3 regions of the Bacillus sp. UNCCL81 genome follow, and region 2 is predicted to be linked to each of the others. Evidence: riboswitches for the same ligand, from Rfam matches in the RefSeq annotation. Region 2 holds a riboswitch; each other region holds the start of a gene.
The links. Region 2 has a riboswitch for lysine ahead of lysA (diaminopimelate decarboxylase). Riboswitches for the same ligand answer to the same signal wherever they lie in the genome.

Region 1 (10,833 bases), on a different contig from region 2:
ATTGTTTTCACTCGTCCAATTTACTCAGGTAAAGCATTCGAGAAAAAAGTTATGGTAGATCCATTTATTTTTGCGACAATCCGTCCAAATAACATTTCAGCATTAGAAAAAGATGCTTCTCGCACTGGTGATGTAGCAGCTGTTTCGGTTGAAATTAAAGACTTACGTTCAATCGTCAAAGATGTTGTGCGTAAAGCGAGTGAAGGTGTAGACCTTTCAGAAGCGAAAGTGGTCGTTGCTGGTGGCCGTGGCGTTAAGAGTGAAGAAGGCTTTAATCCATTAAAAGAATTAGCTTCAGTACTAGGTGCTGCTGTTGGTGCATCTCGTGGTGCATGTGATGCTAACTATTGTGACTACTCTTTACAAATTGGCCAAACTGGTAAAGTGGTAACGCCTGATTTATACATTGCATGTGGTATTTCAGGAGCTATCCAACATTTAGCTGGTATGTCAAACTCTAAAGTAATCGTTGCAATTAACAAAGATCCAGAAGCTAATATCTTCAAAGTAGCTGATTACGGTATCGTTGGTGACTTATTCGAAGTATTACCTTTATTAACAGAAGAATTTAAAGCTGTATTAGTTAACTCTTAATATAAAAGCTATAAATGATAGCCCACAAGTTAGTATCTTGTGGGTTTTTTGTGTTTTTCAAGTGTACGTCTTGAAAAAAAATTTAAAAAAGAGGGGTTCAAAAGTACTTTAACTTTTGTGACACCTCTTTTATAGTTCTTCTATTCGTTTACAAGCCATTGTCCTTACATCCTAACAATGACTGATCCACCGCCACTTGTTACAACTTGATTTTGTTTTTGTTCAAGTTGTCTAAGTAATTCATTATTTGCTTCGATTGCTTTTACAAGGTTTGTAATCTGATTTTCAAGATTCATGAACATTTGCATGATTGATTGATGATCAGTTTGTACATGACCTTGAACACCGTTTCTCATAGGATGTTGGGGATGATGCGGATGTAAATTCCAAAATGGATGATGCATACTTTTACCTCCAATTTCTAGACCAATGTACTATATAGTACGTCTTATTATCATAAGAGTTCGCCTATTTTAGTTGAATCAGTAATTGCACTTTATATATAAGAAAGAAGTGATTTTTTACAGCTTGTATTTGCTTATATTGGAGAAGTTGAACATTGTCAAATAGGTAGGTTCAAAAGAGAGGAAGAAATTTTTTAGAACAACACAAAAAAAAGTAATCCCTCTTAAGGATTACTTAAAATTTATGATATAGCTTTGTTTAGTTTGTTTTTTTCAGATAATAATTCGTGGCGCTTTTCAATTTTACTTTCAATTTTTTCAATTTCTTCTTTGTTTCGTAATAAAGATTGTTTATTCTCATGAACTAATTGATTAAACGATTTACGTAAAGGTTTTCTCATAAATGCCACTCCTATCGTGTTAAATTTTTTGAATATTATTATTATATTCAACAATATATTAACATAAAAATCTGGCATTATTTCGAGTAAGATTTTACGAAATTGTGACAAAAGTATCGAATTGAATTGTTACTCATGGACTAAATCGATAATCTAGAAGTCTCATGAAGCAGACAATCAATAATTTAACATTTAAATATGAAGATTTTATGAATAAATCTTTTCATAAATCTCTACTTCAATACCATCTGCATTCGTTTTATTTTCTATATATTTAAATCCCTGTGATTTCCAAAAAGATTTTGCTTGTTGGTTTTTAATTAACACTCCTAATCGTAAACCGTTAATATTTCTTTTTATAAGTAGTTCTTCAAATAATATAAATGCGTTTGTTCCAAATCCATAACCATGGTAATCATGATGGATCATTAAAAGTCCTAGCCATGGGAAACCATCTTTAGGATTTAGCGCTAAAAAATCAATTAATCCTATATAGGTATCATCTAATTTAATAAAATAAGTTTCCGTTTGATGTGAGGAAAAAAAATATTCCTTCATTAGTTCTTCTTTTGTTCGTGTTAAACGACCATTCTCCATTTTATTGTAATTTTGATTTGAATTTGTAATTTCTTCAATTACTTCAATTAAGTCTGTTGTAATTCTTTCAAATGTTATCACTTTTTTAGTCCTTTCATTGGTATATCAACTATTTGTTTGGAAATAGTAAGTTTGAGCAAATAAATAGAAAATGCTAATTCTCATATGGTATACTTTCATTAAAATTATAACAAATTATGTGAATCTACATATTTTACTTATGTAGCTTGCGCAGGTAGGAGGAAAAAATAAATGGCAATTGTTAATGCAACAAACGCAACGTTCGCAGAAGAAACAAAAGAAGGTGTAGTATTAGTTGATTTTTGGGCAACTTGGTGTGGTCCTTGTAAAATGATTGCTCCTGTATTAGAAGAATTAGCTTCTGAATACGGAGAAAAAGTTAAAATTGTTAAAGTTGATGTTGATGAAAACCAAGAAACAGCAGCTAAATTTGAAGTTATGAGCATTCCATCATTATTCGTTCTTAAAGACGGCGAAGTAGTAGAAAAAACTTTAGGTTTCAAACCTAAAGAAGCTTTAGAAGAATTAATTACTCCACATATTGGTTAATTATAATTTGTAAGAAATGCACTCATAATATGAGTGCATTTTTTTTTTGTATTTTTAAATAAAAAAAGCTGGCTAGGACAATATTTATAAAACCAATACCGTAAGCCAATGTAAATGTTTTCATTATAATGATCAATATTAAAAATTAGAGTTATGTTAAAAATTTCTAATTTAAATAAGATTGACTATTTTTCTGTCACGTTTTATATTTAATAAGCATTAATATTTAACAGACATTAAATATTTAATTTGATTAATTTTTAAAGGAGGTTAACTTTCTTGGCTAACAAAAATGAGTACATTGAACGGATTCAGATTGCACTTCAAAGTACTATTCATAAAATGCAACCAAAAGTGACAGAAAGCATGAATAGTCATGGGGTAACAGCTACTCAATTTTTTGTTTTAATGTACTTACGAAAAAAAGAAAGCTGTAAAATATCTGAAATAGCAGAGATGATGGGTGTAAAACCAAGTGCTGTATCATTTATGATTGATCGACTTGAACATAATGACTTTGTATATAGAGAACATGATAAAAAGGACCGAAGAGTTGTAAATATTATGTTAACTAAGGAAGGTATTAAAAAATTAGAATCAGTGATAAAAGATCGAAAAGAAATTTTTGAAGGTTTCTTGTTTAACCTTTCTGACGATGAGTTATTACAATTTGCAAAGATTACTGAAAAACTTGCAAATGCTGCAGCAGATTTATAGAAATTTTTACAAGATACTTTTTTGTATTAGTAATTATAAAAAGAAAAAAGATATGGGAGAGAAGGGAGAAATATATTTTGACTACAAATACAGTTGTTCAAAAAGAAGGCAATCGTAAACTATTGCTAATTGGACTAATAATTGCAATGTTTTTCTCGGCATTAGATGGCACGATAGTTGGTACTGCAATGCCTAAAATTGTAGGGGACCTTGGTGGTTTAAGTATGATGACTTGGCTTACAACAGCATACTTATTAACTTCAACTACTGTAGTGCCGATCGCAGGTAAATTAGCAGACTTATTAGGTCGTAGAAGTGTTTATATTGCAGGTTTAGTTATATTTATGGCAGCTTCAGCATTATGTGGTATTGCCCATAATATGACTGAATTAATTATTTACCGTGGTATTCAAGGTATCGGTGGCGGTGTAATGATGCCGATGGCGATGATTGTAATCGGGGATTTATTTACAGGTAAAGAACGTGCGAAATTCCAAGGGGTTTTCGGTGGTATTTACGGTTTAGCTTCAGTAATCGGACCACAAATTGGTGGATGGATTGTTGACTCATTAAACTGGAAATGGGTATTCTACATTAATCTTCCTGTAGGGATTATCGCAACAATTTTTATTGCATTAGGTTTAAAAGGAAGAAAAAACACTGGACCAATCAATTTCGATATCGCTGGTATGGTGACTATGATTATTGGTGTTGTAAGTTTACTTCTTGCTTTAAGTTTAGGTGGAGTTAAATATGATTGGAATTCTTGGCAAATCATTAGTTTATTTGTATTAGCTGTAGTTGGAATCATTAGTTTCGTTATTGCAGAAAATAAAGCTAAAGAGCCAATTCTACCAATGCATTTATTCAAAAATAGAACTTTCGTAACATTAAACTTAATTGGTTTCTTTATGACAATAGCGATGTTTGGTGCAATTATGTTCGTACCATTCTTCATGCAAGGTATTGTTGGAGTAAGTGCAACACAATCGGGAACAATTATGACGCCAATGATGATCACTATGATTATTGCAAGTATTATCGGTGGTCAGGTTGTATTTAAAGTAGGAATTAAACCACAGATTATTACGGGTATGTTCGTAATTGCATTAGGTTTATATTTATTAACAACTTTAGATATGAATTCAAGTAAAACAATTGCAACTATCTTTATGGGAGTTATGGGTCTAGGTATTGGGTTAGTAATGCCGACAATTACACTAGCTCTTCAAGAAGTATTTGATAAGAAGGAATTAGGGATTGTAACATCTTCTAGCCAATTCTTCCGTTCAATCGGTGGTACTTTTGGAGCAACTGTTTTAGGTGCTGTAATGAACAGTAAATCAGGAACACTTTTAAACCATGATTTAGTGCCATTTTTAAATAAATTACCAGCTCAAGCTGCACCATTAGTAGACAAATTTAAAGACATGATTAATACAACTCCTCAATCTGTATTTACAATGTTATTTAATGCGGATGCTAAAAAGCTAATTCCAAAGCCAATTTTAGAAGGAATGTTACCAATCATTAAAACATCATTAATGGATTCATTACACCAAGTATTCTTTGTTGGTTTAGGATTCATCATAATTGGTGCAATCGTAACATTATTCCTAACACCAATTAAATTAACGAATAGAAAAGCTGGAGATAAAGAAGGTAATGAGCAAGAACAAGTAAAAGTGGAAACTGCGACTTCTTAATTTCCGATGCTGTCATAATAAAAGTGAAAACCATCCAGAATTAATTGAAGTGCACCTCCAAATGTTAGACGTATCTAACATTTGGGGTCACAACATAATTTGGATGGTTTTTATTTAAATTAAATATGCCAATTGACCACTGATTGCCATATGAAGAAAAAAGAGAGTTCCCAAAAAGATTTACTTTTTTGGCCCCCCCTTTGTTAAATAGCCATTGATACTTTTTCTTTTCTTTTTTTCATTTTTCGTTTATTACTCCACAAGATCCAAGATAATGCTAATCCTGTTCCAGTAAGTATAAAAAGACCGATACCACTAATTAAACCAATTATGCCGGTATGTAAGCTTTTTACTGAAAATGCAGACTGCTCAGGTCTTTTTCCAAAATTTTGAAATGGGGTTTGTGTATTATCGCCACTTTGTCCACTTTGAAGCACTGTGTTTTGATCGCTATTTTGAGATTGTTGATTTCCATTAAACTGTCCACCGGATGGAAACTGTCCTTGCATAGAAAATCTACCTTTTTCTTCGCCACCTTTATTGAAATACAGGATAATTCCTGTAGTAGATTCGATTAATAGGAAAACCGAAACAATCACACCAATCCAAAAATGAACAACTCTTACTTTTTTCATCTTAACATTTCTCCTTTTCTTCTCTTGATGAAATTAAAGTTACAATAGAAAACTTAATTTTTACTTAATAACATTAAAGTATTTTCAGTTTTTATATGTGGAGATTATAATATTAAGTGTACAATTGCACGAAAGAGGTGAGAGGAAATGGACAATCACTTAAAAGAAAAATTAGCGCTTCTACCCGATCAGCCTGGTTGCTATTTGATGAAAGATATTCAAGGGACGATCATTTACGTAGGAAAAGCTAAAGTATTAAAAAATAGAGTTCGATCTTATTTCACGGGATCCCATGATGGTAAGACATATCGATTAGTTCAAGAGATAACTGATTTTGAATATATTGTTACTTCTTCTAATATGGAAGCTTTAATTCTTGAGATGAATTTAATTAAGAAATATGATCCGAAATATAACATCATGTTGAAGGATGATAAATCATACCCCTTTATTAAAATAACTGCTGAAAAACATCCTCGCTTATTGATTACGCGAAATGTAAAAAAAGATAAAGGAAAATATTTTGGACCATTCCCTAATGCTACTGCCGCTAATGAAACAAAAAAATTATTAGATCGTCTATACCCATTAAGAAAATGTTCTTCATTACCAGATAAAGTTTGTCTATATTATCATATTGGTCAGTGTCTGGCGCCTTGTGTAAAAGAAGTAACTGATCATCAAAATTCGGAAATAGTTAATGAAATTGCCCGTTTTCTAAACGGTGGGGAAGACCAAATACGAAAAGAGTTAGAGGCAAAAATGATTGCTGCATCTGAACAATTAGATTTCGAGCGCGCAAAAGAGTATCGAGATCAAATTGTATCTATTGAAGCGACTATGGAAAAGCAGAAAATGATGAGTAGTGATTTAGTTGATCGAGATGTATTTGGATATGCGGTTGATAAGGGATGGATGTGTGTTCAAGTATTCTTTGTTCGAAGAGGGAAATTAATTGAAAGAGATGTATCATATTTTCCAATTTACGATGAACCAGAAGAAGAGTTCCTATCATTTATTGGGCAATTTTATGAAAAACCACACAATATAAAACCAAAAGAAATATTTGTACCAGATAAAGTTGATACTGAAATTTTAAAAAGTTTACTTAAAATTCCTGTATTCCAACCTAAAAGAGGCCAAAAAAAGGAACTTGTTGTTTTAGCAAATAAAAATGCCAAAATTGGACTTGGTGAGAAGTTTAAATTAATTGAGCGAGATGAAGAAAGAACAGTTAAAGCAATAGAAAAACTAGGAGATATTTTAAATATTGAAACTCCGTATCGAATTGAAGCATTTGATAATTCAAATATTCAAGGAACAAATCCTGTTTCAGCTATGGTTGTCTTTATAGACGGAAAACCTTCAAAAAAAGATTACCGCAAATATAAAATCAAAACTGTTGTAGGACCTGATGATTACGATTCAATGCGTGAGGTAGTACGTAGAAGATACTCGAGAGCATTAAAAGAGAATTTACCTTTACCAAACTTAATAATTGTGGATGGTGGTAAAGGCCATCTAGCTGCAGTTGAAGATGTACTCCAAAATGAGTTAGGTCTATTCATCCCAACAGCTGGACTTGTTAAAGATGAAAAGCACCGTACTTCAGAGTTATTAATAGGACAACCACCTCAAATTGTCCAACTTGGAAGACAAAGCCAAGAGTTCTTTTTATTACAAAGAATTCAAGACGAGGTACACAGATTTGCGATTGAATTCTATCGTCAGCTTCATAGTAAATCAATGGTTCAATCTGCTTTAGATGGCATAGCAGGTGTTGGTGGAACAAGAAAGAAAGCCCTTCTTAAACATTTTGGTTCAGTAAAAAAAATAAAAGAGGCATCAATTGATGAGTTGATAGCAGCTAAAATGCCAAAAAATGTTGCAGAAGAAATTTATCAGCATTTCCATAAAGAGTGAGATCGTTACCAAAATTTTTATCTTGACACTATTTTCAAAATAATTTATATTTTAGTTAAAATTAAATGATTTTCTCTCGTAATAGAGGTGCAAAACTTAAAAGTATGCTGTCATAGACGTGTGGCGTTGTAATGGACAGTTGAAAGGAAGTTTTGCCGAAATAAAATGAATCCACAATTCATTTTGTTGGGACTGCATTTAAGAAATGTAGTACTGTCGCATAATAATTATGCGGGGAGCTATTGAAGAGATGTTGATGATTTGTCTATTTTATTTATTTGTAAATTAGGCGCGTGAACATTGCTTCACGCGCTTTTTTGTATTCTTTTTTAAGTAAAAAGTGAGGATGAGAAAAATGGGAATTATTGTTCAGAAATTCGGTGGTACTTCAGTAGGCTCAATTGAACGAATTCAGCATGTTGCTGAAACAGTAACCAAATCATATAAAGAAGGAAACCAAGTAGTTACAGTTGTATCTGCGATGGGACATCATACAGACGAACTAGTTAGTTTAGCAGCTCAAATTAGTCCACAAAACAGTAAACGTGAGTTAGATATGTTACTTACTACAGGGGAACAAGTTTCGATTTCTTTACTAGCAATGGCAATCCAGGCAAAAGGTTTTAAAGCTATTTCACTAACTGGTTGGCAAGCTGGAATTCAAACTGAATCTGTCCATGGAAATGCACGTATAGAAACCATTCATACTGATCGAATTCAACAATTACTAGATGAAGGGTATATCGTAATTGTTGCTGGTTTCCAAGGTTTAGGTGACAACAATGAAATTACGACATTAGGTCGTGGTGGCTCAGATACAACAGCTGTTGCATTGGCAGCGGCTTTAAATGCAGAACGTTGTGATATTTATACGGACGTATTAGGTGTTTATACTACGGATCCAAGAGTTGAACCAAATGCATCTAAATTAAGCCATGTCTCTTATGATGAAATGCTAGAGCTTGCAGCTCTAGGAGCAGCGGTTTTACACCCAAGAGCAGTAGAATTCGCAAAAAATTATAATTTAATTATTCAAGTTCGTTCAAGTCAACATGATGAAATCGGTACATTTATTGGGGAGGAAACACAAATGGAACAACAATCAGTCGTAAGAGGAATCGCATTCGAATCTAATGTAACAAGGATGACATTAAATGGTTTAAATAACCATGTAGATTTATTACCTAAAATCTTTACTTTATTAGCAAGTGAAGGTATTGATGTTGATATTATTATCCAAAGCGTAACATCAGATAACTTAGTAAATCTTTCATTCTCGATCAAATCTGAAAATATGATGGAAGCAATAACGGTTCTAGAATCAAAGAAAGAGTTTTTAGGTTACCGCTCATTTGATTTTGAAAGTGAACTTGCTAAAGTTTCAATTGTAGGTAGTGGAATGGTTTCAAATCCAGGTGTTGCTGCAAAAATGTTTAAATTTTTAGCTGAAAGTGAAATCCCTGTAAAAATGGTAAGCACTTCTGAAATTAAAGTTTCAACAGTTGTACCAAAATCAAAATTACAAGAAGCAGTTCACGCTCTTCATAAAGGATATGAATTAGATCGTATTAATGAAGAAGTAGTAGTAGAAAACTAACTATTAAAATAAACCCTTTTAGGCGTTCAAATTCTTAATATATAGGCTTTGAAATATTGATTTTTTCAATATTCATCACGTTCAGATATACCGAGCCGTATAGTATAGAGATAGCGCTTTAAAGGGTTTTTTATTCGTTAAGCGAATAAATTATATAAAGATTCTGTAAATTTAATATAAGTACGGCGAACGGCTAAATGGTAAATAAAAGAAGGAGGTATTAATAATGAGGCATAGCATACTTGCCTACGGATATGGAGAAATTGTGCTACAGTTCGTTCTATTAATACTCGCCATTTTGTTTTTTGTTTCTATTTGTTTATTCTTGTTAAATTCTATTATTAAAGGAGTTAAAAGAAACAAGAATTTTGAGGGAATTAGGAGGCAGGATCAAAGTAAGGAAAGGAAAGAGAAGGGGTAAGGAAGTAAACTGATCTTTTTCCTTAAATTAAATTAGAAATTTAATCTTAATGATTTATTTGAAAATCCTCATGGTTGTACCCGTCTTTGAACTTATATTTAAATATTTCAAAAAAAAAAGAAAACACCACAAGGGACCAAAATTCCTTGCGGTGTTTTTTGTGTTATCTTCTTGTAATTGGATCCTTTAAATCCCATTTTACTTGGAACTTTACTTTGTCGCCTCTTTTGCTTTGCTCTTCATACGTTTCAGCTATAACATCGATTTGTTGTTCAATTTGCATCGCTAGAAATCCAGCTTCTAATTGGTAAGACACGTTCTTTTTTTGTTGATTTCTGTATGTAATTAATTCTGAAGATAATGTTAAATGAACTTCTTGCTTCTTTTCTTCTTCAACAGTAAGAGTACCCCAACCAGCTTGATCAAAAAACTCTATAATTTCTTCAAAGGTTGCTAAAGGATATTTTCTGGCAATCATTTTACCCGCCCAATATAAAATATCATTTTGCTCTTTTCCTAATAAATCATTCAATAGATCGTTACGTATTAGCTCATAGCCAAAACCAGAAATATTTCCTGGAATATTTAAATTTTCAATGCCGTTCGTCATGGTCGGATAACTCTCCCTTTCCTAAAAAACATGTTTTTATTATATACAATATTGAATAGTAAAAACAATAATTCGACATATGTAGATTACAAGGATTACCAAACTAAATGAGAAGTTTTTTCAGTAAAGAAAAATGTACGCGTTTTCTTGACCTGCTATATTATCAGGAGTAAAATGGGTTGTAGATAAATGTCATAAAAATTTCGACTTTTTATGCGTATTGCTTATTTATTCTATTTTTTTAGAATAATAGAGGAATTAAATTTTCATGTGCACAAACTAAAGGGGGCAGGGGTTTACATGAGCAACAAGAATGGAAGGGAGTTTTTCTTTAGAAAACTTCATTCATTGCTAGGAGTTATTCCAGTTGGAATCTTTTTAACACAGCACTTAGTTGTCAATCATTTTGCGACAAATGGAGCGCAATCGTTCAACAAAGCTGCTGAATTTATGGCGAATTTACCATTCCGCTATTTTTTAGAGGTTTTTGTCATTTTCTTACCAATTTTATACCATGCAATTTACGGATTATACATTGCGTTCACAGGAACTAGCAATGTTAAAAATTATGGATACTTACGTAACTGGTTATATTTATTCCAACGTATTTCTGGTGTAATAACTTTAATTTTTATTACATGGCACGTGTGGCAAACAC
Region 2 (10,833 bases):
GTGTAGCTGCTTTTTCAACTAGTTTTGGTTTATTGTTAGTTGCTCGAATCATTACTTCATTTTCACATGGTGTATTCTTCTCAATCGGTTCAACAATTGCCGCCGATGTAGTGCCTGAAAACAGACGTGCAAGTGCGATTGCATTTATGTTTACAGGTTTGACGGTTGCGACTGTAACAGGTGTTCCATTAGGCACGTTTATTGGTCAACATTTTGGATGGAGATCAACTTTTGGAGCTGTTGCATTACTAGGTGTTATTGCAATCATTGCAATTGCAATATTAGTTCCAAAAACAATTAAACAACCACCAGCATCAAAATTTAGTGATAACCTGAAAGTTTTAAAAAATGGACCATTACTTTTAGCTTTTGCTATTACAGCATTAGGATATGGAGGTACTTTTGTAGCATTCACATATTTGTCACCAATCCTTGAAAAAATTACCGGCTTTGCTCCAAACTCTGTAAGTATTATCTTACTTGTTTATGGAATTGCAGTAGCACTTGGTAACACGATCGGTGGAAAAGCGGCTAATAAAAATCCTTTAAAAGCATTAACGTGGATGTTTGCCGTTCAAGCGATTGTTCTCATCATTCTATCGTTTACGGCTCCATTTAAACTAGTAGGAATTGTAACGATTTTCTTTTTAGGCTTGCTTGCTTTTATGAATGTACCTGGTCTACAAATTTATGTTGTGAAATTAGCTGAGAAGTATGTCCCATCTGCAGTAGATATTGCATCAGCGTTAAATATAGCAGCATTCAACGTAGGTATTGCAATTGGAGCATTTATTGGTGGTTTAGTCGTAGATACAATCGGATTGATTCATACACCGTGGATAGGTGGAATCATGGTATTAGGAGCAGTTCTGCTAAGTATATGGAGCGCTTCTTTAGAAAAGAAAAAGTAAATTTTAAAAAATACTAAATAGATAAAAGGAGAAATAAAATTGAATAATTTAGTTAAGTTAAATAATGGTTTAGAAATGCCAATTATAGGGTTAGGAGTTTTCCAAGTAGAAGACGGACAAGTCGTAATTGATTCTGTAAAAGCTTCAATACGAAATGGCTACCGTAGTATCGATACTGCAGCGATCTATCAAAATGAAGAAGGTGTAGGGCAAGGGATTAGAGAAGCTCTTGAAGAAAATGATCTTAAACGAGAAGACTTATTTATTACTTCAAAGGTTTGGAATGCCGATCTAGGCTACCAATCAACTATCGATGCTTTTGAATTAAGTTTGAAAAAACTAGGTCTTGATTATTTAGACCTATATTTAATCCACTGGCCAGTTGAAGGTAAATATGTTGAATCATGGAAAGCACTTGAAACACTATATAAAAACGGAAAAGTAAAAGCAATTGGAATGAGTAACTTCCAAATTCATCACTTAAAAGAAGTAATGGCGAATGCTGAAATAATGCCTATGATTAATCAAGTTGAATTACACCCAATGCTAAGTCAAGTTGAACTAAGAGAATTTTTAAAAGAAAATTCAATTCAAGTAGAAGCGTGGGCTCCATTAATGCAAGGACAATTATTTGAAAACGAAACCTTATCACAAATAGCAAACAAACATAATAAATCAATTGCTCAAGTTGTATTACGTTGGCATTTACAAAACGGTGTAGTAATCATACCAAAATCAATCAAAGAACACCGCATTCAAGAAAACGCAAATATTTTTGATTTTGAACTAACAGAAGAAGATATGAACCAAATTAACTCACTGAACCAAAATCTTCGTGTTGGCCCAGACCCTGACAATTTTGATTTCTAATCAAAAAATAAAAGTAAACGACTGTCAAATCTTTGACAGTCGTTTTTATTAAGTGTTGAAATATAAAATGGTCAAAAGTATAGTAAGTGAATTGATAATTAATTTAATTAATTCATTTTTAGATTTCTTAATAATGATTTTAAATGTTAGTTGTTTAAGCAGTTTTATAATATTAACGAACACTAGTAATTGTTTATTCCGGAGAAGTAAAAATATTTGAGGGCTAATTTTTAAATGATTATTTTAATACTCTGATGTTCTATCCAAATTTACCTATTAACAGATTATCAAACTGTTATGCTACTCTAAGTAAAGGATATTAGATTATTTTTTTAGTGTAACCTTTTTTTGATGATTAAGTTGATTGGAGTGGAGGGCTGCTCGACTCCTATGGGATATGCGGGAAGGCTGAGACCCCACAGGCTCGCCGAGGAGGCTAAAGAATCACGCCCCATGGAAAGCGAGCATCCCGGAGTGGAAATCAACATCACTCTACTCCCTTTACGAAAATTTGGAAATTAGATGACAAGGTTAGTTGTTTTTCAACAGCGTCTAGACGACTGTCAAAATCTTTGACAGTCGTTTTTATTTCTACTCGAATGTGGTAATTGCACATCAAATCTTAAAAAAAAATATTAAATTCGATCTAAATCATAGAGGCATTTTGTACTAAGGGTCGAATATTCGAATATAACAATTTCAATTACAAAAACTTCCTCACTGTAAGACTTAAGACTTAGTAAGTTTAATACTTAAGTTCGTTTCATATTATATACTGTTTCGTTACGATAAACATAGTAGCGAAAAACATTGAACGGTCAAGCTGTAGTAGAGGAGTTGATTACTTTGAAGAAAGAGAATAAACAGTTTAATACGATGAAAGAACTTACGCTACACATAGTATTAGCTACAATATCGATCTTAATATTAGTCACTAGTTTACCTACTGTCGTAACGATCTATAAAATATCATTCATTTTTGCAATCATGGGAATTCTGCTACTAGATTTCTATCTAGTTGTCTCGAATCATAGAAAGTTTTTAAAGGTTACAAAAATAGCGCTAATTAGTTTACTACTTTGTATAGCAGTAGTTGGAATTGTATTTTATGCTAGTCAATTTCTAGTATTTGTAGATCAGTACGGAGTTGAGCGATTATTAACCAATCATATCGCAACTGCAAAATTACTATTTTTCTTAATCTGTTTATTTCAACCGATTTTTTTACCTTTACCAGAAGCACTTACTATTCCTGCGGGTAGTGCTGTAATTGGATCGTTTTCAGGAGCGTTAATTGGATTTTTAGGTTCAACTTTAGGTATTGTCATTATGTATTTCTTAGCAAGAATAGGTGGACTTAAACTAGTTTCAAAGTTTGTTAAAGAAAGACAGTTAAATAAATATCAGGAATATGTCAAAAAAAATGAAACAATTATATTAACTTTAATGTTTATCATTCCGATTTTACCAGATGAAATTATTTGTGTAGGGGCAGGAATTAGTAAAGTATCTTTCAAAAAGTTTCTATTAATTGCTTCGATTTCAAAATTAATTACATCATCTCTACTATCATACTCTGTCTACTTGGCTAAATTTTTCTCTTTAACAACATCGCAAATAGCTTTAACTAGCTCCATTGTAATTGCCTGCATCTTATCTTTATCATTTATGATTAAAAAATCAATTAAACGAACAAATTCAAAAGAAGCTTATGTTACCCAAAGTGAATAATACAAAAAGGCAATGTAATGGTTTAACATTACATTGCCTTTTTACTTATTAAGAAAGTTTAAAATTGCATTTGTCGAAATTGAAAATTTCCTGAGAAATAATGTAGAAAACATGACGAATTTACATCAGTACTTTAATACCTTGAACAATATTCCATATAAAGACGATTAAATTAACAATGAATGCTAATATAAATCCACCTATAAGAGCAAAACCTGCACCGTCACCAAAAGTATTAAAAGTGAAAAGGGAAATAACCGCTAAAATAATAATTGTTAGAAATGGTAGGATATGTGAAAAAAATGCTCGTTTAGAATGCGATTTTAGTTGTTGATCCTTTGCGACGAAATACACAATTATTGGGAATAAGAAAGGTGCGAAGAATACGCTAAAATAACATAATGAGGACAAAATCTTATTTGTTTCCATCTTTTTACCTCGGTTTCTTAAAGAATTCTAATTAATCTTAGTATAGTTTAATTTATATATAAAAATCGATTTATTTATTAATAATTTTTTAAAATACATATTGAAAAAGTTTAGGCTGAGAAATGTGTATCCTTTTTTTGTCTCTTTTTTAAAGAAATGAAAATGAAAAATCCGACTAAGATTGTAGCAGTAATACAGATTGTAATCCATGGTGAGCCAAGTAAGAAATTTCCGTATAACGTATAAAGAACTGCAATCGGAATATTACCAGCAAACACAATTGCAATATAGGACAAGTATTTCATATTAGTGGAGGCTGCGATAAAGCATGCTCCATCTGTTGGAGCTAATGGGGTGGCAACTGTTAAGAATAAGTATCTCTTTCGGTTCGAAATAATTTCTTCAAATAGAGAGGGATATTTATTCTCCATGAATTGTTGGATCGAATCACTAAAAATACTTCTACTTAATAAGTAAATAATTGATTCTGTGATGGCCATTCCAATTAATGATAAGAGAATGGTTTCAAACGGGTGAAAAAACAAGCTACCTACTACAATTAATACAGAGCTCGGAATGAATAGAAAGATTCTTGCACAGAAAATTGCGACAAATAATAGCATCGGATTGAAGGAAGAATTAGCAATAAACTGTTTTATATCTTGCAATGATAAATGAAATAAATGATATCGAATTGCGAGTAGTAGCATTAAAATCCAAAAGCCGATTACAATTAGTGGAACGACTTTTTTCATGATTCATGCTCTCCTTTTGAGTTAGAAAATCTTCTGTTATAGTATTCTATTCCTAAAAGACAAGAAAACTGATTCATTTTTAAAAATTTATAATAAAGGTCATATATATGTCAAAAAAAGAATAAAAATAATTATGCACTAAATATCTCAAATTAAAGAGAATTGAGGTGGAGATATGCTTGATGAAGGCCTATTAGTTATTAGACTTGTTTTAGGTATTATTTTATTAGGTCACGGGGTGCAGAAAGTATTTGGTTGGTTTGGTGGTTACGGTATTAAAGGAACTGGACAATGGCTAGAGTCGATTGGAATCAAACCTGGAGCATTTTTTGCTTTTATAACAGGAGCGGCAGAAGTTGTAGGTGGATTCTTTGTAGCGGCTGGTGTATATACAGAAATAGGTGCATGGTTGATAATAGTAGTGATGGCAGTAGCGGTAATAAAGGTTCATATAAAGAACGGATTCTGGAATAGTTCGAATGGATTTGAGTTTAATCTATTAATTATTGCAGCCGCAGTAGGGTTATTGCTCACTGGTCCAGGATCAATGGTATTATTTTAAGGCTTTGATTGTTAATAAGACTGGAGGGAGTCTCACTATTGAGGCTCTTTTTTTGATTCTTAATGATCGTTTAAACAGTCATCTGTTTCTATCGAGAAAACATCTTTTTCATGAAAAATATCCCTCATTCGTGATACGATCATTTTAGTAATAATCTGATATGGAGGGATCAAGATGGCAGATGCTATTTTTGAACAACTTAGGTTTACAAGAGTTTATACATTGAAAGTTCTTAGTTCTGTTTCAAAAGAATCTGTAGATGTAATACCGGCAGGATTCAATAATAATATTCTTTGGAATGCAGGTCATGTGCTAGGGGCATATGAGCAATTACTTTATGCTAACACTGGTGATGCTGGCCAACTTTCAAAAGAATTCATTGATTTCTTCAAGGGTGGGACTAAACCAGGTGACTGGCAAGCAGAGCCACCATCATATGAGGAAATTGTTACTTTATTAGAACAGCAAGTTGAACAAGTTATTGCTACATATGAAGGACGTTTAGATGAAATCATTTCAAAAGAGATGAAACTAGGTAGTTTTGAAATAAAGACTGTTCGAGACATGATTAGCTTTAACATTTTCCATGAAGGGCTACATGCTGGATTAATAAATGGTTTAAAAAGATCACTTCACCAGTAAAGTTATTTTTTGACTTTTGTCCATACATTAAATCTAAGAGTTTATGCTCTTAGATTTTTTTGTTATAATCATGTTTAACAATTTGTCATTTTGATAGTTTGAAAATTGTGGTTATTCAAAATAAAATATGGCTCTTTCTAATTGATTTTTGTTTTTTAGTAACAATAATAATATAAAATAGCAATGATTATGACGAAAAAGACCAAAAAAAACGAGGTTATATAAATGAAGAAAGAAAGTAATTTAATTATTTACGATCTAATTTTGTATTTAGTATTTCCGCTTGTTTTATATAAAGTTTTACAACACTATTTTAGTGATTATTGGGCGATGCTTTTACCGACGGTTCCAGGGATCTTATATACTTTATTTCGTTTTTGGTATACTAAACAGTTTAATGTTACTGGTATTTTTATTATCTCAACATTAACTGTAAGTACAGCTGTTGATTTAATGGCATTAGGTTCTGCGAAAAACTTAATTTTGTATAATGTGTATTACCATTTTGGGGTTGTCGCAGTATTTTTAGTTTTATTAGCTTTGAAAAAGCCATTACCATATTATTTTATGATTGATATTGCTGCAATACAGGGGCAAGATCGTGAAGAAAGTAAAAAATTATATAAACATCCTTCACTATTTAAAGTATTTCAATATTTGTTTGTCGCATGGATTATTAAAGATATCGTATTTGCTGTTGCACAATGGTGGATGGTTGATACGTATGGATTAAAAGCATATTACTCACGTACGATTATCTTTACAGTTGGTGGATATGTATTTGGCATAATTATGGCGATTGGCTATGCGATGGTTACGATGAGAGCTCAAAAATTAAAAGGAGACGACTCAGAGCAACCTTCCGATGAAATTATTATTTAGTAAAAGCCCTTTAAAAAGAATGAACCCCACAAGTTCTTTGTGGGGTTTTTTTAATTACTGATGTCCATTTATCCCTTGAATGAATTTCCTACTCTTTGTAATTCCTGCTCTTCTTTGTTTGCTGCGTTTATGAAATCACGTTTTTGTATTCTTTCATTTTCTGGTTCGACATGAATTAATATTTTAGGATCAACTAAAACCTTTTTTATTTCTTCTTCTATTTTGTCACATAGTAAATGGGCTTCTTCAATGCTCATGTGTGATGGTAATACTAAATGGAAATCAATATGCTCCTCAGCACCCGAACGTCTCGTGCGTAAATCATGGTATTCGATAAATTGGGATTTAAAAGAATATAATACATTTTCGATTTGTTTTAATTCATCTGTAGATAGCCCAGTATCAAGTAGGGGGGTAAACGACTTACGCCCAAGTTCGATTGATTCTTTCATTATATAAATTGCGATTCCAATTCCGATCAATGCATCGAGAAATTCCCAACCAGTAAGACTTACTAAAATTAAACTTACTGCGACTCCGAGTGATGAATAAACGTCTGTTAATAAATGCAAAGCGTTTGATTGCATTGCAACAGAATGTGTATCATTTCCTACTTTTTGAACGATTTTTCCTACTCTCCAATTGATTAACGCTCCAATTAACATGACGACTACACCGATCATTGGCATTTTAATTGGAGTAGGATGAAGTAACTTTTCAACGGATTCAATGATAATCCAAATACCAGCTACAAATATTAAGATTGTTTCGACTGTACCTGAAATATTTTCAAACTTACCATGACCATAAGGATGTTCCTTATCAGGTGGTCTATTTGAAATCCTTACAGAGAAAAATGCAATGACTGAAGCGACTAAATCCAATAAAGAATGAATTGCCTCAGAGATAATTGCTACGGAACCAGTAAAAATCCCGACAATTAATTTTAATAAAACGATGAATGTGTTACTACATATTGAAAGTACTGCTATTTTGCTTGAACGCAATCTATTCACCCCTGTCCAATTTTTTCTACTTAAGTTAAGAGTTTTGTAATAAGGCAACAAAAAAGAAAAACCACTAACAGTTTGTTAGTGGTTTGTTTTTTTTAGATTTAATTTAAATTTATTGAAATGATTTTTCATTTTTGAATCACCTTTTCTCTCGCATAAAACATATTCTATATTATAGATATTATTTTGAAAAGGAAAAGCTGTGTGTATGAAGTGAATATAAATCGACAATATTATTCAAAAATGGTTTGACATCTATTTTTAGACTGTGTTATACATAGACTAATATAAAAAATAACAGTCTATTCGTAGAGGTTGCATTGTATATGAGTATCATTTTAGAGAACTGTGGGTTTTATGACGAAATGAGAAAGGATCCTATGCCGAAGAAATAAATTGCCACACATTTTATTTCTGGGACTACATTTAATAAATGTAGTACTGTCACATGTGTTTGTGAAGAGCTATTGAAGAGATGTGATTGGCTAAGTCCTTTTTTAAAAAGAGATAGGCACATGAACATATCCTTCATGTGTCTTTTTTAATACACTAATACATTGAGGGAAGCTTCTTAGAATGATCTTACATTTGATTTGAAGGGAGAATACGAATGTATTTACATGGTAATAGTCGAATTAATAATGAAGGACATTTAGAAATCGGAGGTTGTGATACTGTAGATTTAGTAAAAAATTACGGTACCCCTCTATACATTTATGACGAAGCATTAATTGAATCAAAATGTAGGGAATTCCATGAAGCTTTAAGAGAAACGGGAATGAAATATCAGGTTGCTTACGCGAGTAAAGCGTTTCTATGTGTTGAACAAGCCCGCTTAATAGAAAGAGAAGGTCTATGTTTAGATGTTGTTTCCGGTGGAGAGCTATATACAGCTTTGCAAGCAGGTTATCCAGCTGAGAAAATTCATTTTCACGGAAACAACAAAACAATTGAAGAAATAGAAGAAGCTTTAAATGCAAAAATCGGTTGTTTTGTAGTCGATAATTTCTTTGAGCTAGAAGTATTACAGGCCTTAGCTGAACAACGTAATGAAGAAGTATCAATCTTATTACGTGTTACGCCTGGTGTTGAAGCACATACACATGAATATGTAATGACGGGCCAAGAAGACTCTAAATTCGGTTTCGATATTATGTCAGGTCAAGCTAATGAAGCAGTTGAAGTTTCGTTAAATTCAACTAACCTAAAATTATTAGGAGTACATTCACATATAGGTTCTCAAATTTTCGAACCAGATGGATTTGTTCATGCAATCAATGTATTAATGAGCTTTTTAAATGGACTTAAAAATGATTTAGGTTTTACAGCTGATATTTTAAATGTAGGTGGAGGCTTTGGTATTCGTTATACTTCAGAAGATGAGCCTTTAGCTATTGCTAAACATATAGAAAAAATTACTACTATTATTAAACAACAATGTGAAGAGCTAGACTACAAACTACCAGAACTATGGTTAGAGCCTGGCCGCAGTATTGTTGGTGAAGCTGGAACAACACTTTATACGATTGGTTCAACAAAAACTCTTCCTTCAATTCGTAAATATGTATCTGTTGATGGGGGAATGACTGATAATATTCGTCCTGCACTATACGGATCAAAATACGAAGCGATGCTTGCAAATCGAGCAAATGATGAGAATAAAGAAGTTGTATCGATTGCTGGTAAATGCTGTGAAAGTGGCGATATGCTAATTTGGGATTGTAACTTACCTGTTGTACAAAACAAAGATCTATTAGCTGTATCTTGCACTGGTGCTTATGGCTATTCAATGGCTAATAATTATAACCGTATCCGTCGCCCAGCAGTAGTATTTGTTAAAGATGGTGTTTCAAGAGAAGTAGTCCGTCGTGAAACATATGAAGATTTAGTTAGAAATGACAGAGTTTACATCGAAAACTCTAGTAGATAGATAATTAACGTTTTTGTGTTATTTGTATCAATACTGACACTTCTATATAATATAGAAGTGTTTTATTTCGTTTCCTTTAATAAAAGATGATAATTTATCGACATATAAAGACATATTTATCATTTATATTACAATATTGTAACAATTGCGACTCTCTTCGGGAATCTATGGTATAAATATTTACGTAGATTAGCGAGAGGAGAACGCTGAAATGTTAAGAAAAAAACTAGCAGTGCTGGCGATGGCAAGTACAATAGTATTATCATTAGCGCCAAATGCTTCAGTATTAGCTGATAGCAAAGTTGAAACAAAGCAAGCTGAAGTAGATAAGTTCCAATCACAATTTAAAGAATTAAGCAACGAGATAGAGAAAATAGATCAACAAATTAAAACAACGAAGCAAAACATAGAAGCAAAAAAAGCAGAAATTTCTGAAACAGAAGAAATTATTAAAGATAAAAATGCAAGAATTACATACTTACAAGACAGAATTCAAAAACGTAACGATTTATTAGAGGATCGTTTAGTTGCAATGCAAAAGCAACCAAAAGTGAATCTAGTAACAGACGTTTTATTTAATTCAGACTCAATCGTAGATTTCTTTAATCGAGTAAACTCAATTTCAACACTTTTTGAAGCTGATGAAAATATCATTAAAGAACAAAAGTCTGAACAAGCAGAAGTATTAAAAGAAAAACAACTTGTTGATGAGAAGAAAGCATCTTTAGTAACAGCAAAAGAAGATTTAGTTTCTCAACAAAGTGAACTTTCTAAATCACAAGCTGAAAAGCAAAAATCATTAAATACTGCAGAAGCAAACTTAAAGTTAGCTGTTAAAGAACTAGAGAATGCAAAAGAAGATGAGAGAGTTCAACGTCTTGAGCAACAATCTCTTGAATTAGCTGCTTTATCTAGCGATGATGGTGAAGATGACAGCGTTAGCAGCACTCCAGCCGCTAAATCTAGTTCAAATTCTGATTCGAAATCTGATTCAAATTCTAGTTCAGATTCAAATTCAAATTCTAAACCTGATTCAGGTTCAAATAATGATGGTCCAGTAGCAACTGGAGGCCTTGTAGATTATGCTTTACAATTCCAAGGTGTGCCT
Region 3 (10,833 bases), on a different contig from region 2:
GCAATATTAAAAATATTCAAGCTAATTGCCTCCTTATTAAATAATTTCCCATGAAGTTAATCACGTAAATTTCGGCCTGTTAATGTAAGGAAAACAGTTTCTAAGTTAGGCGCATTTTCCTGTAATGAACTGATTTCGATTTCATTATTAATAAAATGTTGAATGATTTTATTTAAATTATTCACACCATTATCTGAAGTAATCGTAATAACATTATCTAAAATATGAACGTTCTCAACGCCATTAATCGCTTTAAGCTCAGTAATATCAATATTTTCAGTCGTTTTAACTTCAATTCGAATATCCTTTGTATTCGTAATAATCGATTTAAGCTGTTCTTTTGTTCCTTCAGCTATGATTTTTCCATGGTCAATAATCGAAATACGTGAGCATATTTCTTCAACTTCCTCCATGTAATGGCTCGTATAAATGATTGTACAACCCATTTCATTAAGTTTACGTACACTATTAAGAATATAGTTTCGTGAATGTGGATCAATCCCAACAGTTGGTTCATCCATAATAATCAGTTTAGGTCGGTGTGCAATCGCACACGCAATATTTAACCTTCTCTTCATTCCACCAGAGAAATTTTTTGGGTATTCCTTAAATTTATCTTCTAACCCTACAAATTGTAAGGCTTCTTCTACTCTTTCATTTAATTCCGAACCTCTTAAACCATAAAGTCCTGCGAAAAATCTAACATTTTCATAGGCAGTTAAATCTTCATAAATAGCTAAATCCTGAGGTACCATTCCTATATTCATTTTTGCGAACTTACTATTCTTCTTACTGTTTTTACCTAAAATTTCTACAGTACCTTGATTACTTCGAAGTAGCCCTGAAATAATATTAATTGTCGTACTTTTTCCTGCACCATTTGCTCCAAGAAATCCAAAAATTTCTCCTTCTTCAATTGATAAAGACATATTATCTACTGCTATAAAATCCCCGAACTTTTTAGTTAAATTTTTTATCTCTAAAACTTTCATCCTCTCACCTCTCTGAGCTTTTTACTATGATGCTATTATAATCAAAAGGGTGAACTAATATCAGTGTATTAGTTCACCCTTTTCACATGAGAATATTCATGTTTTTATTTAGGCAAAATCATGATGGACTTAATAGAAATTCATATCACATGTTAAGATTATTGGATTGGAAGTAAAGTTGTAACTGAAAAACCATCATGACCATCCACTATTATTTTCCCGTTTATAGCCGCTGTTCTCTCTTCCATCCCAATGATGCCTAAACCTTTTTTAATTTTCACTTTCCCTTTACCATTGTCTTTTACATTTGTTTTTATCATTTTATTCATAACATGTATTTCAAGCGAAACCTCTGTAGCATTTGCATATTTCATCGTATTTGTTAAAGCCTCAACTACATTTTCTTGAATTACTTTCCATTGAATTGGCGTAATAAGATCGAGATTTCCTTTATAGACAAACAATGTTTTTAAATCATGCTTAGCAGAAAATTCGTCTATGAATAATTTCATATGATGAATTCCCATTTGTTCAGTTGGAGGCTTCATATTTTTTAAAGTAAGTCTTATATTTTCAATTCCGTCCTTTGAAATATTAATCGCATTTTGAAGCAATTCTAATGCTTTATCTTGATTAGTACTCATTAAATGTTTAGCTGCTTCCATTTGATATAGCGCACCTGTCATTGAATGCCCTATTTTATCATGTATTTCTTGAGAAATACGATTTCGTTCCTCCAATTTAAAGGTATATTCCGATTGCTCAATAAACTCATTATGATTATTAATCTTTTTTGACAGCTTTTGAATCGTGCTCCTCATTTTATCAATTTGATCTTCTTTAAACCGTAATCTAGTGTTATACAAATTAACAAGTGAAAAAACGATAAAACTAAATAATGAAATTAATCCATAGATAGGCTGTAAAGAATTAGATAAGTAGCAAATTGGAAATAGTGCAAGAAAGCAACCGATCCATTTTTTTGAAGTAAAATAAGAAACGAGCTCTAAAATTGACATTGGCAGTAGTAAAAGAAATAATGGCTGAATCTTTAAATTGGAATAGACAATTAAACAAATTGATATGATTAGTAAAAATTTTATCAACGATCTATTTTTTATTAAATAAAGACTAATATTTAAACAAAAATAAACAAGCAATACAAAAAGTACCCAAGAGAAATTAGGAGTTTCTTTTTGAATACAAATTAGAGCTATATACAATATAACAGAGAGCTTATTTAAAATAATCCAACGCTCCATATGTAACTCCTTCGCGTTAGTCTACTTTCCCAGTAATATAGAAAATAGCAATTTGTGTTCGATGTTCTAGCCCTGTTTTTCCGAGAATTGAAGTAATATAATTAGCAACTGTTCCTTCAGAAATATAAATTTGCTTAGAAATTTCCTTATTCGAAAATCCTTTTGCAATTAAACCCATTACATCTAACTCTCTTTGGGTAAACAAACTCGTATCGATTTTCGTATCTGCTGTATTTGCATTGTTTGTTAAATTTGTTCTAATTTTATCCAGTACTAAATCTTGCATGATTGTATTTCCGTGATAAACACTTTTGATCGCTTCTCGAATACGTTCTGGTTCATTATTTTTTAATAAATAACCCTTTGCTCCATTTTTCACAGCATCAATAATGTACTCATCATCATCAAAAGTCGTTAAAATAAGTGGCTTTGTTTTAGTTTGCTCGGAAATATGCTTCGTAGCTTCTACCCCATTCATATTTGGCATTCGAACATCTAAAAGCGCAACATCTACTTCATTATTTTGACAATATTTTAACGCTTCATTCCCATCATTTACTGTTTCTAATACTTCAAACTCTTCATAAGAGCTCAATATGATTTTAAGACCTTCTCTAATAAATGAATTATCATCAGCAATAATTAATTTTATTTTGTTCATTTGAATAGAGGGAGAAAATTTCTACCTCGTTTTCACATCCTTTATTCCACGAATTATATTTCCATTATATACCACTATTGACTAATTACCATGAGAAGGAAAAGATAAATCTAAATGATTTGTAAACAAAATCACTTAATTACATAATTTTATTGTTTTATGAAACCTTGACGTATTCATTAATAAAAGGCATAGGAAAACACGAATACTCATTTTGTGATTAATTTCACAAAATATTCAATAGTTAAAGTAAAACATCATAAAAAATTTAGTAAAATTTAATTGAGCGCTCTGTTAAATTTTACTAAAAAATATTTACCATTTATCTTATTTGTTTATATTTCTGTCGTTTTCAAATAAGTTACAAATAAGTTAATACTTTGATTAACGTCGACAAAATGAAGAGGTAACCTTTTTCTTTATTGGTGAGTAAAACATTACAAGTTCTATTACAGGAGAAAAATAGGTTTATGGAAAAACTTAGTACTAAAAAAATACTTATTACATTTATATTGGTGTTCCTAACAAGTAGTTGTAATTCCACTAATAAGACATTTTTATTGAGAGGTACGTTTACCTGTAATGAACTGCCATTTGTATCAATGGTCTTTGATCCAGAAAATAACTATACATTTTATTATTATTACGAGGATTTAAAACGTAATGGAAAATTAGATAAAGGAACATTTTTAAAAAAATCTGAATCCAAATATATAATAAAAAGTTCGATTTTTAAAGACATAGAAGTCACATATAAAAATAGTGGTTTCAAGATTATGATAAATGAAAAGACATATTACTTTAAACAGATCGATGCAAACCCGAGTATCCAAACAAATTATGAAAGTAGGAAGTTTGATTATGAAAAAAATAGTAAGTTTATTAGTCTTTTTAAGCATCTTAGTTTCTTCAACCCCAATTAACGCACAAGAAATTCCAACTGATGAGACAAGCCAAGAAGCTTTTGTAATCCCTGTACCTCAAGAAGAAATTGATAGAGAAGAACAACAACAATTAGAACAACAAAATAGTAAAGGAAGAACTCCATTATATGAGTATAAAACTGAACTAGTGGGAACTCAAATAACAAAAAAGGTCAAAATTGGTTATGCAGAAGGTCAACCACCAAAAGGGACTATATTTCACTCTCCAGGAAGTTTTTATTGGTCAAATAGTGGAAGTAAGGTTACAGTTACAATATCCGTTGCATATGGTGCTTATTCAATAGGAGTAACGCCAGGAAGTATAAGTGGAACTGGGGTTGTAGTAAAATCGCCATATACTGGACAAGCAGTTAAACTTTTAATTCATAAAGATATAGAAGTTAAAAAATATAAGCAATATAGAAAAACTGTTATGGGTAGCGGAAAATGGGAATATGTAGGTGACGTATATACAAAGGTACCTGTGTTAAATCATTTTACAGTAGTAAAAGTATAAATCATAATTAAAACTATTTGAAATACAACCATAAAACTTGAAAGCTCAGAAGACTGAGCTTTTTTTATTGATAGGTGTGATTTCGAGCTCAAAATGAAATGATATGAAAAAATCCCTATGCATATGCAAAAGGGATTCAATAAAATTACTTATTTTCAATCAATACTTTACCAAATTGTACTTCATTATTTTCAAAGTAATCATGAGCGTCCTTCACTTGATCGAATGTAAAAGATTTTGGATTGATTAGCGGCTTTAGCTTACCTTCTTCAACTAAAGTAGCAATTTTATTTAAAATAGCACTATGTTCTTTACGCCCTTCCTCAGTTTTTTGAGTAAGCAGAATAAATATTACATGTAAAGATAAAGATTTGTTATGTAAAAGTGATAAATCATGCGTCGATCTTGCAGCAATTGCTAGAACAGTACCTTTTGGTTTAACTGCAATAAATGATTTATCTAGGTTTTCTTTACCGACAGTATCAAAAACAAGATCAAAACCTTGCCCATCCGTTAGGCGGTTAACATATTCTTGGACGGTCTCTTCCTTATAATTAATGACGTGGTCTGCACCTAGCTTTTTAACTAAAATAGCTTTTTCATTCGATGAAACAGTTGTCGTAACAGTAGCTCCAGAAGCTTTCGCCAACTGGATCGCTAGATGGCCAACACCACCTGCCCCACCATGAATTAAAATATGATCACCTTGTTTTAAATTACCTCTGTCAAAAAGTGCCTCCCATGCAGTAATAGCTGTTAATGGTAAACTTGCAGCTTCTTGAATAGGTAAATTTTTTGGAGCTTTAGCAATTACTGTTTCTTCTATTAAAAAATAATCTGAAAGAGTACCCGTAAAGACATTTAAACCGAAAACAAAATCTCCAACTGAAAAACGTGAAACATTTTCACCAACTTCAACAACTTCACCAGAAAAATCACTATGTAAAATCATCGGAAAATTAGGATGGAATGCATTTGGTACAATCCCTTTTCTAATCTTTGTATCAATCGGATTGATACTAGTCGCAGAAACCTTAACTAAAACTTGATGACCAGATGGCTTCGGTATTGAAAGTTCAATATTTTTAAACTCAGAGCTATCTCCATATTGATGAATGACAATTGCTTTCATAATAGCCTCCTCTTTCAAAATAGAAAATATTATTAAATCATTTTAGCATACATCAGATCGAAAAAAATACAATTTTGACCTCAAATTGAATCATAAGGGTTTGATTATAATGGTTAAAAATTTATAATTTATATTGTTTTTTCACATTGTTTCAGTATAATCAATATAAATCTTTTAATCTTAATTCATGGAGGAAAATGACTATGGTAAACAAATTAGAGGAATTAAATGAGAGAAATACGTTAAACCATAGAAATATTGTAAAGTATGTAAAACACGTCTTTGATGAGTTAGACTTAAAAGTTAGAAGATTTCGTGAAGAAACAGCAATTAAGGCAGCTCATCATGCAAAACCAGATTTAGAAGAAGAAAAATTATTTTATAACAATATTCACCATATGAAGACGTTACTAATTGACGTATTAGAACGTACTACTGAAGATCTTGAACATATGGGAGATAAAAACTGGAATAAAAACTTCAAAGACGGCGTAAACGCTTAATTTAAATAATAACGTATTTTCTCTATAAATAAGGATAGGAAGGTATTTAAACCTTCCTATCCTTTTAATTATTGCTTTATATCCGACTTCAAATTTCTTACATAATTTTTCAATACAAAAAGTACACTTTCATCAATTGGAATATTTATACCAAATCCATCACTTTTTTCAAGCGAAACAAAACCATGAAGCAAACTTCTAAAACCTCTTACCGCATGAATAAGTTCAATGTCCGTTAAATTATATGGTTTCAATAACTCATTGATTAAGTTCAAAATTTTATTCCCAGTTAAACGATACTCATCACCTGGTGTTTGAGACGGAGATAAGGTAGCTTTATATAAACCAGGATGGGTTCTAGCATAATCAAGATAAGCAAAAGCTAATGCAAAAATTGCATTCTCATTATTTTTTCCTTCAACCGATTCACAAAGTTTTTCATAAAGCTGTGTAATTCCATATACTGCAACACTATTTTTTAGTTCATCCAAATTCTTAATATGATTATAAATCGATGGTGGTTGAATCGTTAGCTTCTTTGCAAGATAACTAATCGTTAAAGCCTCCCACCCTTCTGTATCAACAATGTTAATTGAAGTACTCAGTAACTGATGAAAATTCAATCCAATTCTTGGTGACATTCCGTATAATCCCCCACTTACTGCATTTTAAGAGCACGGTCAATTGCTTCTTGTGGATCACTTAACATCGTACCATGACCGACTGCTAATAATGTAGGTTTTAATTCGCTAATTTTCTTAGCACTATTTAAAGCAGCATCTTTATTCCATGTTGCCATTGATGGAAACGGAAATAAAATTCTTAATTGTCCAGAAATCGCAAAACCACCTCTTAATGAAAAAGCATCACCAGCGATAATGGCATTTGTCCGTTGATCTAAAAATGCCATTGAACCTGGTGTATGACCAGGAACCTCAACTGCTATTAAAGACCCTATCGTGTCTCCTTCCTGGAGTAATCGATCCGGGATGGTTTGGATATTTTTAGGAACGCCGCCTTTTATAGGAGTATTAGGCTCATTAGCTTCTAAACTAGTGTCCCCTTTTAATAATTTTGCATCTCTTTTTGAAATGGAGACGACTGCATCTGGAAGTAGTGATTTTAATTGATCAAGCGCTCCAACATGGTCGCCGTGCGCATGCGTTAAAACGATATTCGTGATTTTTTTGCCGATTTGATTAGCTGCTTCAATAATTTTAGTCGCGCTAAAGGAAAGTGCTGTATCAATTAACGTAAGTTCGTTTTCTTCTTCAACTAAAAAACAATTTACAGGAAAGAAATTGGGTAAAAAGCTTAACTCATAAAGAAAATTATTTTTCGTAATCTTCAATTTATAACCTCCTAATAATAAAAACTAATACCTTTAGTTTTATAATACTAAAGGTATTAGTTTTTGTGAACAAAAATTCCAAATTTACAAAAAATCGTTAAAATAACTAAAAAACCCTTCCATCATAGATGAAAGGGCTATATTTTATTATTATTTTCTAGATAAGTCCATCTCTTTATAAGGAACAACTTTCGTTTTATGTTTAACTTTATAACCTAACCAAACAATTAAAAACACAGGAATTCCAATGTATGAAACAAGTACACCTTGCCAATCAATTGCATTACCTGTAAATGCTTGCCAGTTTTGAGCTAGCACAATAAATAAACAAGCTAAAAATGCTAAGATTGGACCTAGTGGGAACCATTTTGCGCGGTAAGGTAGGTCATTCAAATCTTTACCTTGAGCAACATAAGCCTTACGGAAACGGTAATGAGAAATCGCAATACCTAACCAAGCTAGGAAACCTGACAATCCTGATAAATTTAATAACCAAGTATACACTTGACCTTCACCGAAAAATGAAGATAAACAAGCAAGTGAACCAACTGCAAGTGTTACATATAAAGCATTTGTAGGAACACCATTTTTATTTACTTTTGTTAAGAATTTAGGAGCTTTTCCTTCAATTGCTAGAGTATATAACATTCGAGTAGATGCATAAGTTCCACTATTACCTGCAGATAAGACTGATGTTAAAATAACTGCATTCATTACAGAAGCCGCAAATGCAACACCTAATTTTTCAAATACTAAAGTAAATGGACTAACAGCCACGTCATTTTTCATTAGACCAGGATCTGTATAAGGAATTAATAAACCAATTACGATAATAGCTAAAACATAAAATAAAAGGATACGCCAGAAAATTTGACGGATAGCTTTTGGGACATTTTTCTCCGGATGTTCTGTCTCACCTGCTGCAACACCGATTAACTCTGTACCTTGGAATGAGAAACCTGCAACAATAAAGATTGATAAAACGCCTAAAAATCCATTATGAAACGGAGCATCTCCAACAGTAAAGTTTTTAAAGCCTGCATGATGTCCACTTATAATACCAAAAATCATTGCAATGCCAACAACTAAAAAGACAACTACAGTTACAACTTTAATTAATGAAAACCAAAACTCTGATTCACCATAGCCTTTAACTGAAAGTAAATTTAAACCTAAAATAATCACTAAAAAGATTCCGCTCCATAAAACAGCTGGAGAATGTGGGAACCAATATTTCATCAGCATTGCTGAAGCTAATAATTCAAAAGCTAAAGTGATTGCCCAGTTATACCAATAATTCCAACCCATAGCAAAACCAAATGCAGGATCAACGTAGCGAGATCCATACGTACTAAATGAACCAGAAACTGGCAAATAAGTCGCCATTTCACCTAAACTAGTCATTAAGAAATAAACCATAATACCAATTAGTCCGTAAGCTAAAACAGCTCCACCAGGACCAGCTTGACTAATTGAAGTTCCACTAGCTAAAAACAAACCTGTCCCAATTGAACCACCAATTGAAATCATCGTTAAATGTCTTGCTTTAAGGCCCCTTTTTAAAGAACCATCGTGAGTATTCGATACTACTTTATCATTTTTAGGGTTTGTTAGTCCCATCTTATTGCCTCCTCTTCATTCTTGCAATCTTATCTTTACGCGAGAATATGGGACGGTATAAAAGTGTTGTATGATGTGTATTTTACTCAGTATTTTCGTCAATATGTAAAGAATGGAAAATCTGGTAAAATACAAAAAAACACGTGAAGCAATGTTCACGTGTTTAAGACTCATATATATGTGTCAAACAGCATCAACATCTCTTCAATAGCCCTCCACAAGAAAATCTTGTGACAGTCCTATGCTTATTCAGCAATAGGCCCAATAATAAATTTAAATGGTAAATTTATTACTTCGGCAGTTTCACCTTTTATTACTTTTCACAGGTACCATAAACCTCAAAGTAACGACTAATCAAAACTGCGCCTCTATCCATACGAGATAAAGATTATATTAAATTTATTTTTATAAACTCAATATACAATCTATTAATCTAGTTTGTCAATAAATATTTCGACAAAAATAGACTCAACCTAAGAAATCTATTTCTTGATTTTCGCTTCATGATACTCATGTCTTGTACCTAGCACTTATGTTTTTGTATAATAATTCTATGTACTTCAAAGGAGGAATTTTTCACATGACAATTTATAAAGCATTGACACTTGCGGGATCTGATAGTAGTGGTGGGGCTGGATTACAAGCTGATATTAAGACGTTTCAGGAACGTAATGTTTATGGCATGAGTGCAATTACTACTTTAGTAGCGATGGATCCTCATAATCATTGGCATCATCAAGTATTTCCAATTGATATAGATACGATTGCAGCACAATTAGAAACAATCGTTGTTGGCGTTGGAATTCAAGCAATGAAAACAGGTATGCTTGGTTCAACTGAAATAATTGAGTTAGCTGCAAAAACAATAAAAAAACATAATATTGATCGAGTTGTTGTCGATCCAGTTATGATTTGTAAAGGAAATGACGAGGCTCTTCACCCAGAGACAAATGATGCATTAAGAGAAATTTTAGTACCACTTTCAACAGTTGTAACACCAAATTTATTTGAGGCAGCTCAATTAGCTAAAATGCCACCAATCTGCACTGTTGAACAAATGGAAGAAGCAGCACGCAAAATCCATGAATTAGGGGCTAAATATGTTTTAGTTAAAGGTGGAAGCAAAATTCAGCATGAAAATGCAATAGATGTATTATTTGATGGTGAAAAAATCGAGCATCTAGAATCGGACAGAATCGAAACTACATATACTCACGGTGCGGGTTGCACTTATTCTGCAGCGATTTGTGCAGAGCTTGCTAAAGGAGCAGAACCGAAAGAAGCAATCTACACTGCAAAGAAATTCATTACTGAAGCAATTCGTCACTCATTCCCACTTAATCAATACGTTGGCCCAACAAACCACATGGCATACCGATTACATGGAGAAGGCTAATAACAATAATGGGGATGTCTCATAAGTCAGGTTAACTGACTTATGAGGCGCCCTTTTTTATATTTTAAAAAAGGGAATGTACTGACGCCAGTAGAGGTTAACTTGAAGCTGATATGATTGACCTTTTTACAGATAGTAAGCAGATTTTATCAAGTTTTTTTTAATTTGGAACAGATTTACTAGTTTTTGTTTTGAAAGTATCTAATTTAGATGTCACAATACTGTAACTGGCATGGGTAATTTTTAATTTTATTTGCGATTCCTGGAATTTAATTGCAGTTTCACTAACTTTATTTGCGATATCCTAATTTTAATTGCAGTTTTGCCAAATTTAATTGCGTTTTTCAGATTTTATTTGCAGTCCACGTACATTTTTTATTTTAAAAATAAAAAAAGGGGAAAGGTTTCCCTATCCCTTATGTTCCCACTTTTCACTTAACAATTCCCTTAATTGCCTTAACTGCATTTCTTCCTTT

Region 1: another riboswitch for lysine. It lies ahead of BM319_RS11885 (aspartate kinase); the one in region 2 lies ahead of lysA (diaminopimelate decarboxylase).
Region 3: another riboswitch for lysine. It lies ahead of BM319_RS00300 (amino acid permease); the one in region 2 lies ahead of lysA (diaminopimelate decarboxylase).

What each region holds. Positions count from the first base shown of each region.
Region 1 is NZ_FOMF01000004.1:505,526-516,358, reverse strand. Features, by position in the region: gene BM319_RS11930 (electron transfer flavoprotein subunit alpha/FixB family protein) at 1-594, shown strand, start outside; gene BM319_RS11925 (hypothetical protein) at 759-998, opposite strand; gene BM319_RS11920 (FbpB family small basic protein) at 1,241-1,399, opposite strand; gene BM319_RS11915 (GNAT family N-acetyltransferase) at 1,607-2,077, opposite strand; gene trxA (thioredoxin) at 2,249-2,566, shown strand; gene BM319_RS11905 (MarR family winged helix-turn-helix transcriptional regulator) at 2,846-3,283, shown strand; gene BM319_RS11900 (MDR family MFS transporter) at 3,361-4,989, shown strand; gene BM319_RS11895 (PepSY domain-containing protein) at 5,193-5,624, opposite strand; gene uvrC (excinuclease ABC subunit UvrC) at 5,772-7,547, shown strand; lysine riboswitch at 7,622-7,797, shown strand; gene BM319_RS11885 (aspartate kinase) at 7,903-9,144, shown strand; gene BM319_RS11875 (YslB family protein) at 9,729-10,175, opposite strand; gene BM319_RS11870 (succinate dehydrogenase cytochrome b558 subunit) at 10,476-10,833, shown strand, end outside.
Region 2 is NZ_FOMF01000016.1:22,677-33,509, forward strand. Features, by position in the region: gene BM319_RS22330 (MFS transporter) at 1-911, shown strand, start outside; gene BM319_RS22335 (aldo/keto reductase) at 987-1,781, shown strand; gene BM319_RS22340 (TVP38/TMEM64 family protein) at 2,628-3,512, shown strand; gene BM319_RS22345 (magnetosome magnetite crystal formation protein family) at 3,633-3,941, opposite strand; gene BM319_RS22350 (TVP38/TMEM64 family protein) at 4,052-4,696, opposite strand; gene BM319_RS22355 (DoxX family protein) at 4,872-5,258, shown strand; gene BM319_RS22360 (DinB family protein) at 5,433-5,900, shown strand; gene BM319_RS22365 (VC0807 family protein) at 6,126-6,782, shown strand; gene BM319_RS22370 (cation diffusion facilitator family transporter) at 6,851-7,789, opposite strand; lysine riboswitch at 8,097-8,270, shown strand; gene lysA (diaminopimelate decarboxylase) at 8,406-9,725, shown strand; gene BM319_RS22380 (C40 family peptidase) at 9,937-10,833, shown strand, end outside.
Region 3 is NZ_FOMF01000002.1:49,371-60,203, reverse strand. Features, by position in the region: gene BM319_RS00350 (ABC transporter permease) at 1-20, opposite strand, end outside; gene BM319_RS00345 (ABC transporter ATP-binding protein) at 57-992, opposite strand; gene BM319_RS00340 (sensor histidine kinase) at 1,151-2,254, opposite strand; gene BM319_RS00335 (response regulator transcription factor) at 2,271-2,915, opposite strand; gene BM319_RS00325 (hypothetical protein) at 3,777-4,355, shown strand; gene BM319_RS00320 (zinc-dependent alcohol dehydrogenase family protein) at 4,501-5,487, opposite strand; gene BM319_RS00315 (hypothetical protein) at 5,691-5,990, shown strand; gene BM319_RS00310 (TetR/AcrR family transcriptional regulator) at 6,059-6,631, opposite strand; gene BM319_RS00305 (MBL fold metallo-hydrolase) at 6,649-7,341, opposite strand; gene BM319_RS00300 (amino acid permease) at 7,492-8,961, opposite strand; lysine riboswitch at 9,162-9,340, opposite strand; gene pdxK (pyridoxine/pyridoxal/pyridoxamine kinase) at 9,542-10,357, shown strand; gene BM319_RS00290 (hypothetical protein) at 10,789-10,833, opposite strand, start outside.